2 regions of the Caulobacter sp. UC70_42 genome follow, and region 2 is predicted to be linked to the other one. Evidence: riboswitches for the same ligand, from Rfam matches in the RefSeq annotation. Region 2 holds a riboswitch; the other holds the start of a gene.
The links. A riboswitch is a leader RNA that binds a small molecule or an ion and turns the genes downstream of it on or off. The one in region 2 is predicted to bind cobalamin.
Positions count from the first base shown of each region.

Region 1: linked by a shared signal. The riboswitch ahead of cobO (cob(I)yrinic acid a,c-diamide adenosyltransferase) and the one ahead of ACHMW8_RS19780 (TonB-dependent receptor plug domain-containing protein) in region 2 are both predicted to bind cobalamin.

Region 1 covers NZ_CP171994.1:3,455,153-3,459,553, reverse strand. Annotated here, with positions in the region: gene ACHMW8_RS17260 (transglycosylase domain-containing protein) at 1-1,556, shown strand, start outside; gene ACHMW8_RS17255 (hypothetical protein) at 1,580-1,762, shown strand; gene ACHMW8_RS17250 (DUF1636 domain-containing protein) at 1,796-2,200, opposite strand; partial or broken gene cobO (cob(I)yrinic acid a,c-diamide adenosyltransferase) at 2,197-2,657, opposite strand; gene ACHMW8_RS17240 (hypothetical protein) at 2,599-2,877, shown strand; cobalamin riboswitch at 2,864-3,051, opposite strand; gene ACHMW8_RS17235 (esterase-like activity of phytase family protein) at 3,075-4,325, opposite strand.
Region 2 covers NZ_CP171994.1:3,983,936-3,988,336, forward strand. Annotated here, with positions in the region: partial or broken gene ACHMW8_RS19770 (MFS transporter) at 1-714, opposite strand, end outside; partial or broken gene cobU (bifunctional adenosylcobinamide kinase/adenosylcobinamide-phosphate guanylyltransferase) at 751-1,268, opposite strand; cobalamin riboswitch at 1,305-1,496, shown strand; gene ACHMW8_RS19780 (TonB-dependent receptor plug domain-containing protein) at 1,644-3,596, shown strand; gene ACHMW8_RS19785 (threonine-phosphate decarboxylase) at 3,601-4,401, shown strand, end outside.

The DNA.
Region 1 (4,401 bases), 530 kb from region 2:
GCGGCGTCTCGGAAGGCGGCTCGACCATCACCCAGCAGCTGGCCAAGAACGCCTTCCTGAGCAGTGACCGCAACCTGCGCCGCAAGGCGCAGGAGGCGTTGATCGCGGTCTATCTTGAGGCCCGCCTCTCCAAGGACGAGATCCTGTCGCGCTACCTGTCGTCGGTCTATTTCGGCGACGGGGCCTTTGGCCTGCGCGCCGCGGCCCGGCACTATTTCGGCAAGCCGCCCGAGCAGCTGTCGATCGGCGAGGCCGCCATGCTGGCCGGCCTGGTCAAGGCCCCGTCCCGCCTGGCCCCGACCAACAACATCGAAGGCGCCCGCGAGCGGATGCGCGTGGTGCTGGGCGCCATGGTCGAGACCAAGACCATCACCCAGGCCCAGGCCGACGCGGTCGGTGAGGTCTCGGCCATCGAGAACCCCGACAAGCTGCCAACCGGCTCCTACTTCGCCGACTGGGCCCTGCCCCAGGCCCGCGCCGCCATCGGCGCCCGCTATGGCGAGACCATCGTCAAGACGACCCTGGATCCCGCGCTGCAGGCTAAGGCCGAGAAGATCCTCAACGACTTCATCGCCCGCGACGGCAAGGTCCTGAACATCACCCAGGGCGCCCTGGTGGCCATGCGCAAGGACGGCCGCGTCGTGGCCATGGTCGGCGGCCGCGACTATGGCTCGAGCCAGTTCAACCGCGCCGACGGCGCGCGCCAGCCGGGCTCGTCGTTCAAGCTGTTCGTCTACCTGGCCGCCCTGCAGTCGGGCATGACCACGACCAGCCCGATCCTCGACACCCCGGTGCAGGTCAGCGGCTACACGCCGAAGAACCACGAGGGCAAGTACCGCGACCGCGAGATCCCGCTGATCAGCGCCTTCGCCGCCTCGTCCAACGTCGCGGCCGTGCGCCTGGCCCACGACCTCGGCCCCGCCAAGGTGATCAAGGTCGCCCGCCAGCTGGGCGTCACCGAGAAGATCCCCGACGACCTGACCATGGCGCTGGGCACCGGCTCGATGAGCCTGACGCGCCTGACCGCCGCCTACGCCTCGATCGCGGCCGGCGAATATCCGATCGTCGCGCACGCCCTGGACACGTTCCAGAAGCCCAAGACCACCGCCTACGACCCCAAGGTGCTGGCCGGCATGCGCGACCTGCTGCGCTCGGCCACCCATCGCGGCACGGGCCTGGAAGCGGCCATCGACGGGGCCTATGGCAAGACCGGCACCACCCAGGACTATCACGACGCCCTGTTCGTCGGTTACGTCGACGACCTGGTCGTCGGGGTCTGGGTCGGCAACGACGACAACAGCTCGATGAACGGCGTGGTCGGCGGCGGCGAACCCGCCAAGATCTGGAAGGCCTTCATGCTCTCGGCCCTCGGCCGTAGCGCCGCCCCGGCGGTCGTCGAGGACCCGCTGGACGACCTGGGCCTGCCGCTGGAGGGCGAGATCGGCCCCGATGGCCTGCCGGTGGTCCCGCTGACCGTGCCCGCCGACCCGCTCCCGCCGGCGCCCGTCGCGCCGGTCGCCCCCATCGCGCCGCCGCCGCCCGAGCCGCGCCCCTAGGCACACCCCGCGAGGAGACCGACATGTCCGACGACCTGGAGCGTGAAGACCTGTCGGCCCTCGCCGAGGCCCATGCCGGCCCGTTCCACGCCCGCGCCGAGGCCCGCGCCACCCGCGAGGGCCTGGTCACCTTCGGCGTGGTGATGAGCGGCGTCCTGCTGTCGGCGGCGCTGCTGGTCTGGACGGTGCGCCGACCGGTTCGCTAGGGCGCGAGGTAGAAACCCACCTGTCCGGGGGTCTCAATCCCCCACCAGCTTCCCCGCCGGCGGGACGCGGACGATGAAGTGGCCCTTCACGCCCTCCGGCCATCGGCGGTACGGCACCACGCCCTCGTCGCTGGCGGCATAGGCCACGGCGTAGTCGACGATCGCGCGCGCGGCCTCGGCGGTCGGTTCGAACCGGCCCAGCACATAGCCGATCTTGCCCGGGGCCCGCAGGTGGATCGAGCAGTGTTGCGCACAGTTGAACAGGCAGGGCATTTCCTGGATCGCCACGCCGCTGCCCGCCGCCGCCGCGCGCAGGGCCGTCGCCAGCAGCGCCCCGCCGCGCACGCCTTCGGGCGTTTCGCGCTCTTCGGCCGAAACGCGGCAGGTGTTGCAGACCACCACCGCCGGGCCGTCGTCGGCCGCGCGCAGAACGGTCAAAACTCGATCCCCGCCTGGGCCTTCACGCCGCCGCGGAACGGGTGCTTGACCTGGGCCATCTCGGTGACCAGGTCGGCGGCCTCGATCAGGGCGTCGGGCGCGTTGCGGCCGGTGACGACCACGTGCTTGCCCTCCGGCCGATTGACCAGAACCTCCAGCACCTCATCCAGCGGCAGGTACTCGTAGCGCAGGATGATGTTCAGCTCGTCGGCGACGACCATGTCCCAGTCGGGATCGGCGATGCGGCTCTTGATGGCCTCCCAGGCCTCGCGCGCCCTGGCGATGTCGCGGGCGCGGTCCTGGGTGTCCCAGGTGAAGCCCTCGCCCATCGGCCGGAACTCGACCTGATCGGGAAGGCGTCGAACACGACCTTCTCGCCAGTCTCCATCGCGCCCTTGATGAACTGGATGACGCTGACCCTCTGGCCGTGGCCGATGGCGCGGCAGACCATGCCCAGGGCCGCCGTCGTCTTGCCCTTGCCCGCCCCGGTATGGACGATCAGCAGGCCCTTCTCGATCTGGCGCTCGGCCATCATCTTGGCCCGCGCGGCCTGGATGACCTTCATCCTGGCGTTGTGGCGCGCGTTCTTCGCGGCCTCTTGGGCGGCCTCGCCGTCCGGGAGTTCTTCGTTCATCACCCTGCCCTCGCCGGACACCCCGCCGGCCGCGTTGATATGACGAAGGCCGGTCTCCTGGCTTACGCCCTCCCGTCGCGGCGCCTTCCCAGGATCGCTCCCAGTGGCGCGTGCCGCGACGATCGACGGACGATCACAGTTGCGGGGGCAGCCGCGGATTGGTCACCGCGTTCCCGGGAGGCCTTTCGACCTCCATGCCTTCGCCGTCCGGGGTAGGCGCGCCCGCCCGGAGGGTCAAGCTCACTTCGGCAGGGACAGGCGGTAGACCAGCACCAGGTTGTCGTTGTCGCCGGCCCCGGTGTCGCCATGCAGCGAGGCGTCGAAGTCCTGGCCGTTCACGTGGCCCTTGGCCGTGGCGAAGTCGTTGTCCGACCCGACCAGCAGGAAGACGTCGCCGGTCTTGTCGAACGTCGAACCGATGGCCATGGCCTCGATCTTCTCGGGCAGGCTGGTCGGGGTCGAGGGCGCGACCGACAGGTTGATCCCGAACCTGGCCAGCTGGACGGGGTTGAGGATGTTGACCAGCTCGGCCTGGGCGGCCGGCTTGATGTCGGGGTTCAACGCGCCGTCCTTGGCGATCGGCTTGCCGTCCTGCTCGTAGGGCGTGCCGGCCAGGTTGGTGGCGGCGGCGAGATCGACCAACAGGATGCTCTTGTAGACCGGCGCATTGGGCGAGCCCTTGCCGCGTCCATTGCCGTCGCGCGCCAGGACCAGCAGGCGGTCCTCGCTGAGCGCCACGGCCTCGGACTGGGCGGCGGTAACGTCGGCGGCCTGGCCGTCGCCGTTCTCGCGTACGGTCGGCAGCTGCAGCGCGTAGTGGCCGATCGGGGCCTTAGGCAGCCGGGTCTTGCTGATGTCATAGACCAGCACGCGGGTGTTGTTGCGGGTGGCGTTGTTCGACGCGGAGTCCTGCACGGTCGCGCTCTGCAGCACGGCGATCAGGCGCTTGCCGTCGGGGCTGATGGTCAGCGCTTCCAGGCCCTGGTTGTTGCGGCGGCCCTGTTCGGGCGCCTTCTCGGCGCCGAAGTTCAGTTGGCCCTTCTTGATCGGCAGCAGCGCCGGGACGGTCTGGATCGCGCCGGTCAGCGTGCCGGTCCTGTCGAACAGATAGACGCCCGCCGCATATTCGTCCGAGACGTAGAAGCTCCCGTCCGGCAGGTAGGCGATCGCCTCGCTGTCCAGGCTGAGCTTGCCCGCCCCCTCGCCGCCGGCCGGCGACGGATAGCGCACGCCGCCCCGCTCGACGACGTTGGCGCCCGGGTCCATGCCGGTGAACGGCTGGCCGGTCTGGTCCTTCAACAGGAAGCCGCCCGTGGGCGTGATGGTCAGGCCCTTGCCGGGAACCAGCTTGATCGCGTGCTCGTGGACGCGGTTGGCGTAGTCGGTCGTGCTCTTGAACGGTCCGACATTGTTGGGTCCGCGATCCGGCAGGGTGCGCAAGGTCCCGGTATAGGACCCGTCGGCGGCCTTCTTCCAGTTCGACAGCGCCATGCTGGAGAACGAGCCCAGAAGTCTCGCCGTTGAAGTCGCGCGTCGCCGCCGGCAGCCAGCCCACCGCCACCAGACC
Region 2 (4,401 bases):
ACGGCCGTTTGAATGAGTTTGCGGGCATTGTTCGCGGAGCGCCAGCCTCTTCCTGCGATCGAGACGCGCGTCCGCCGCTTCACGCGATCGCTTCGCTGAAGGTGCGGAAAGGGATGCGGAGCGCCGGACAGCGTCCGGAGTTTGGAAGTAGAAATACCGTTTCGACGAAGCCCGACGCTCCGCGCGATCGTTTTCCGGAAGCGTGACGCCGTGATGCTGTTCGCACCCCGACACCCTTGAAGCCTCCGACGGGCGGGTCAGGCCGCGTAGCCTGATCCCGGTCAGGAACCTTTCAGCTCCTCTGTCGCTCTCCTCGGCCTGCATCCACCGTCGTTTCTGTGTTCCAGGGTCGACTACCGTGGGGATGGCGCAGTTGCGGAGTCTCCCCCGCGCCGACGAGCGCGCCCGCTCGATCGCCCCCCGTCGCCGCAACGGTCGCTGGCCACGCGCCCTTTCCTCGCGATGAGGTGGGTAGAGAATACGGCAGGTTTCGCGGCCGGGGACGCAAGGCCGTGAATGCTCGCGCGATCCCCATGAACCCCTCTCTCTTTGAGAGAGGGTGGGGCCCATGCGCAGCATGGGAGGGTGAGGGTTACGCCCTCTCCGGACAAGGCAATGGCGAGGTAAGTGGCTGAGAGATCTCGGTTTTCTCCGGCTATCGGTGAAACCTCTCACCCTCCCACGCCTGCGGCGCGGGCCCCTCCCTCTCTCCATGAGAGAGGGCTTCAACGCCCGCGCTCAGACGGGAATTCACCCCTGTGGCTTCAGCTTCAGCGGCAACCCGGCGGCCACGAAATAGACCTCGTCGACCGTCTGGGCCAGCTGCTGGTGCAGCCGGCCGGCCTCATCCCGAAACCGCCGGCCCAGCGGAGTTTCGGCACCAGGCCCAGGCCGACCTCGTTGCTGACCAGCCAGAGTTGGGCGGGGCACGCCGCCACGGCGTCGACTAGGGCTGTGACGGCCGCCTCCACGTCCCGCTCGGCCAGCATCAGGTTGGACAACCAAAGGGTCAGGCAGTCGACCATGGCCACGGCGTGAGGGGGCAGGGCGGTGATCGCCTCGGCCAGGGCCAGCGGCGCCTCCACCGTGGTCCATGATTCGCCGCGGTCGGCCTGGTGGCGGGCGATGCGTTCGGCCATTTCGTCGTCAAAGGCTTGGCCAGTGGCGATCAGCACCGGACGCGCCGCTCCAGCGACGGTTTCCGCCGCCTTCTGGGCGAAGGCGCTCTTGCCGGAACGGGCTCCGCCCAGCACCAGGATCGACGTCATGGAAGCTCCACATTGACCGTGCGCGGCGCAGTCTATAGGGCTGGCCGCGCGTCAGGCTCCTCGAAAGAGGATTAAAAGGGAACGAGGTTCAACACCTCGGCTGCCCCCGCAACTGTAAGCGGCGAGTTCTAGCGTCACATGCCACTGGGGTCTTTCGGATCCTGGGAAGGCGACGCCAAGAGCGACGACCCGCGAGCCAGGAGACCTGCCCGGCGCAGTCGTTCATCGCTCGGCCGGGGTGCGCCGAACGAACGGGATCTCCCGCGAAACGACAGTCAAAAGGGCCGCGCGACGGTCCGGGGCGTAATCGCGGCTGTCCAGCTGGCGGGGCGTCGCGGTCAGGCGCGCGGGTCGTTCAACTGGGAAGATTGAAACATGATCCGAACGTTTCTGAGCTCCACCGCGCTCGCCACGATCCTTGTCGCCGGTCCGGCCATGGCCGACGAGCAGAAGGCCCCGGAAGCCGATGTCGCCGGCGCCGTCGGCGCCAACGGCGTCGCCGAACTGGTGGTCACCGCGACCCGCACCGTCCAGCCGATCGAGAAGGTCGGCGCGTCGGTCACCGTCCTGACCCAGGCCGCCATCGAGGCCAGTCAGGCCATCTCGGTCACGGAGCTGCTGGCCCAGACGCCGGGCGTCAGCTTCACCCGCAACGGCGGACCCGGCGCGACGACCGGCCTCAACATCCGCGGCGCCGAGACCCAGCACACCGTGGTGCTGATCGACGGCGTCAAGCTGAACGACCCGTCCTCGACCCAGGGCGGCTTCAACAGCGGCAACCTGCTGGTCGGCGACATCGCGCGCATCGAGGTGCTGCGCGGCGCCCAGTCGACGCTTTGGGGCAGCCAGGCCATCGGCGGCGTGGTCAATATCGTCACCGCCGATCCCACCGTCCCGTTCACCAGCTCGATCGAGGCCGAAGGCGGCGCGCGCAAGACCGGCTACCTGCGGGCCGGCGTCGGCGGCGCTTCGGACAAGATCACCTGGCGCCTGGCCGGCGGTTACTACACCACAGACGGCTTCTCCTCGTACAAGGTCGGCAAGGAGAAGGACGGTTACCAGAACACCGGCCTGTCGGGCCGCGTTCGTGTGGCGCTGACGGAGAACGTCTCGGCCGAGGTGCGCTCGGTCTATTCGAAGGGCAAGAATGACTTCGACGCCTTCAACGGCGACAGCCCCGAATTTGGCCGCACCGAGGAACTGGTCGTCTATACCGGCCTGAACTTCGCCCTGCTGGACGGCCGCTGGAATAACCGCCTCGGCTACGCCTACACCGACACCGACCGGGAGAACCTCAACCCGGCCCGCCCAGCCGCGCCGTTGACCTTCGACGCCGCCGGCAAGAACAAGCGCTTCGAATATCAGGGCGTGTTCGCCATCTCGGACATCTGGACCGCCACCTTCGGCGCCGAAACCGAGAAGGCCCGCATGCGCACGCGCTCGCCGACGGTCGCCAAGCCGAACCCGGTGTTCAGCACCGGCCGCGTCGGCGTCGACAGCCTCTACGGCCAGCTGCAGGTCGAGCCGGTGAAGGGCCTGACCCTGACGGGCGGGCTGCGCTACGAGGATCACGACACCTATGGCAGCCACACCCTGGGGCAGGTCGCGGCGGCCTGGGCGCTCAACGAGGGCGACACCGTCCTCCGCGCCAGCTTCGGCCAGGGCTTCCGCGCCCCGGGCCTCTACGAGCTCTACAGCGAGTACGGCAACCTGACCCTGGCGCCGGAGGAGTTCGACAGCTGGGACGCCGGCGTCGAGCAGCGCTTCTTCGGCGGCAAGGCCCGCGCCTCGGCCACCTGGTTCCACCGCGAGGCCGACAACGAGATCCGCTTCTTCTCGTGCGCCTCGGGCTCGACCACGGCGTTGTGCAATCCGAACGGCGCTTTCCGCTTCGGCTACTACGACAACGTCCAGAAGACCAAGGCCCAGGGCCTGGAGCTGATCGGCGAGGTCAAGCCGACCACGGCCCTGACCATCACCGGCAACTACACCTACACCGACGCCGAGTCCGCCTCGGGCGCCAGCAAGGGCAAGCAGCTGACCCGCCGCCCGAAGAACATGGGCAACCTGTCGGCGACCTATCGCTGGCCGGTGGGCCTGTCGACCACCGTGGCGGTGCGTTACGTGGGCAAGACCTACAACAACGACGCCAACACCCAGGTGGTGAAAGACTACACCCTGGTCGACCTGCGCGCGGCCTATCCGATCAGCGAGACCCTAGAGGTGTTCGGCCGGGTCGAGAACGCGTTCGACAAGGACTACCAGACCATCCTGAACTACGGCGCGCCGGGACGCGGGGCCTTCGTGGGCCTGCGGGCGCGTTTCTAGGCTGATGTCGGCGTCGATCTCCACCATCGGCGCCTTCCGGCACGGCGGCCGTCTCCGCGAGGCGATGGCCGCTTTTCCGGACGCGCCGCGTCCCTGGCTGGACCTGTCGACCGGGATCAATCCCGAGCCGTGGTCGGGCCAGCGGGCGCCGGCCGACGCCCTGCGCCGGCTGCCGGACCCGCGTGAGCTCGCCGAACTCGAGACGATCGCCGCGCGCGCTTTCGGCGTCGCCGACCCCGGCCGCGTGGTCGCCACCTCCGGCGCGGAGGCGGCGCTGCGGCTGCTGCCCGGTCTGATCGGCGGCGGGGAGGTCGCGCTGCTGGCCCCGATCTATGGCGGCCATGCCGAGAGCTGGGCGGCCTCGTCGCCAAGCCTCGTGACGTCGCTGGAAGACCCTCGAGCCGTCGCCGCCGATGTGCTGGTGCTGGTCAATCCGAACAATCCCGACGGCCGCCGCATCGACCGCGACACCTTGGCAGCCCTGGCCGCGGAACGCTCCGACGCCGGACGCTGGACCGTTGTCGACGAGTCCTTTGGCGAGGTCGCGCCGGAGCTCAGCGTCGCCGAGCTGGAGATCGACCGGCTGGTGATCCTGCGCTCGTTCGGCAAGTTCTATGGCCTGCCGGGTGCGCGACTGGGTTTCCTGATTGGAAACAAGATCTTCGCGCGGGAATTTCGCGCGCTGGTCGGCGATTGGCCCATCGGCGCCGACGCCCTGGCGCTGGGGATAGAGGCCTATGCCGACGCCGCCTGGCGGGGACGGACCCGTGCGTGGCTGGCCACCCAGGCCGGCGCGGTCGACACG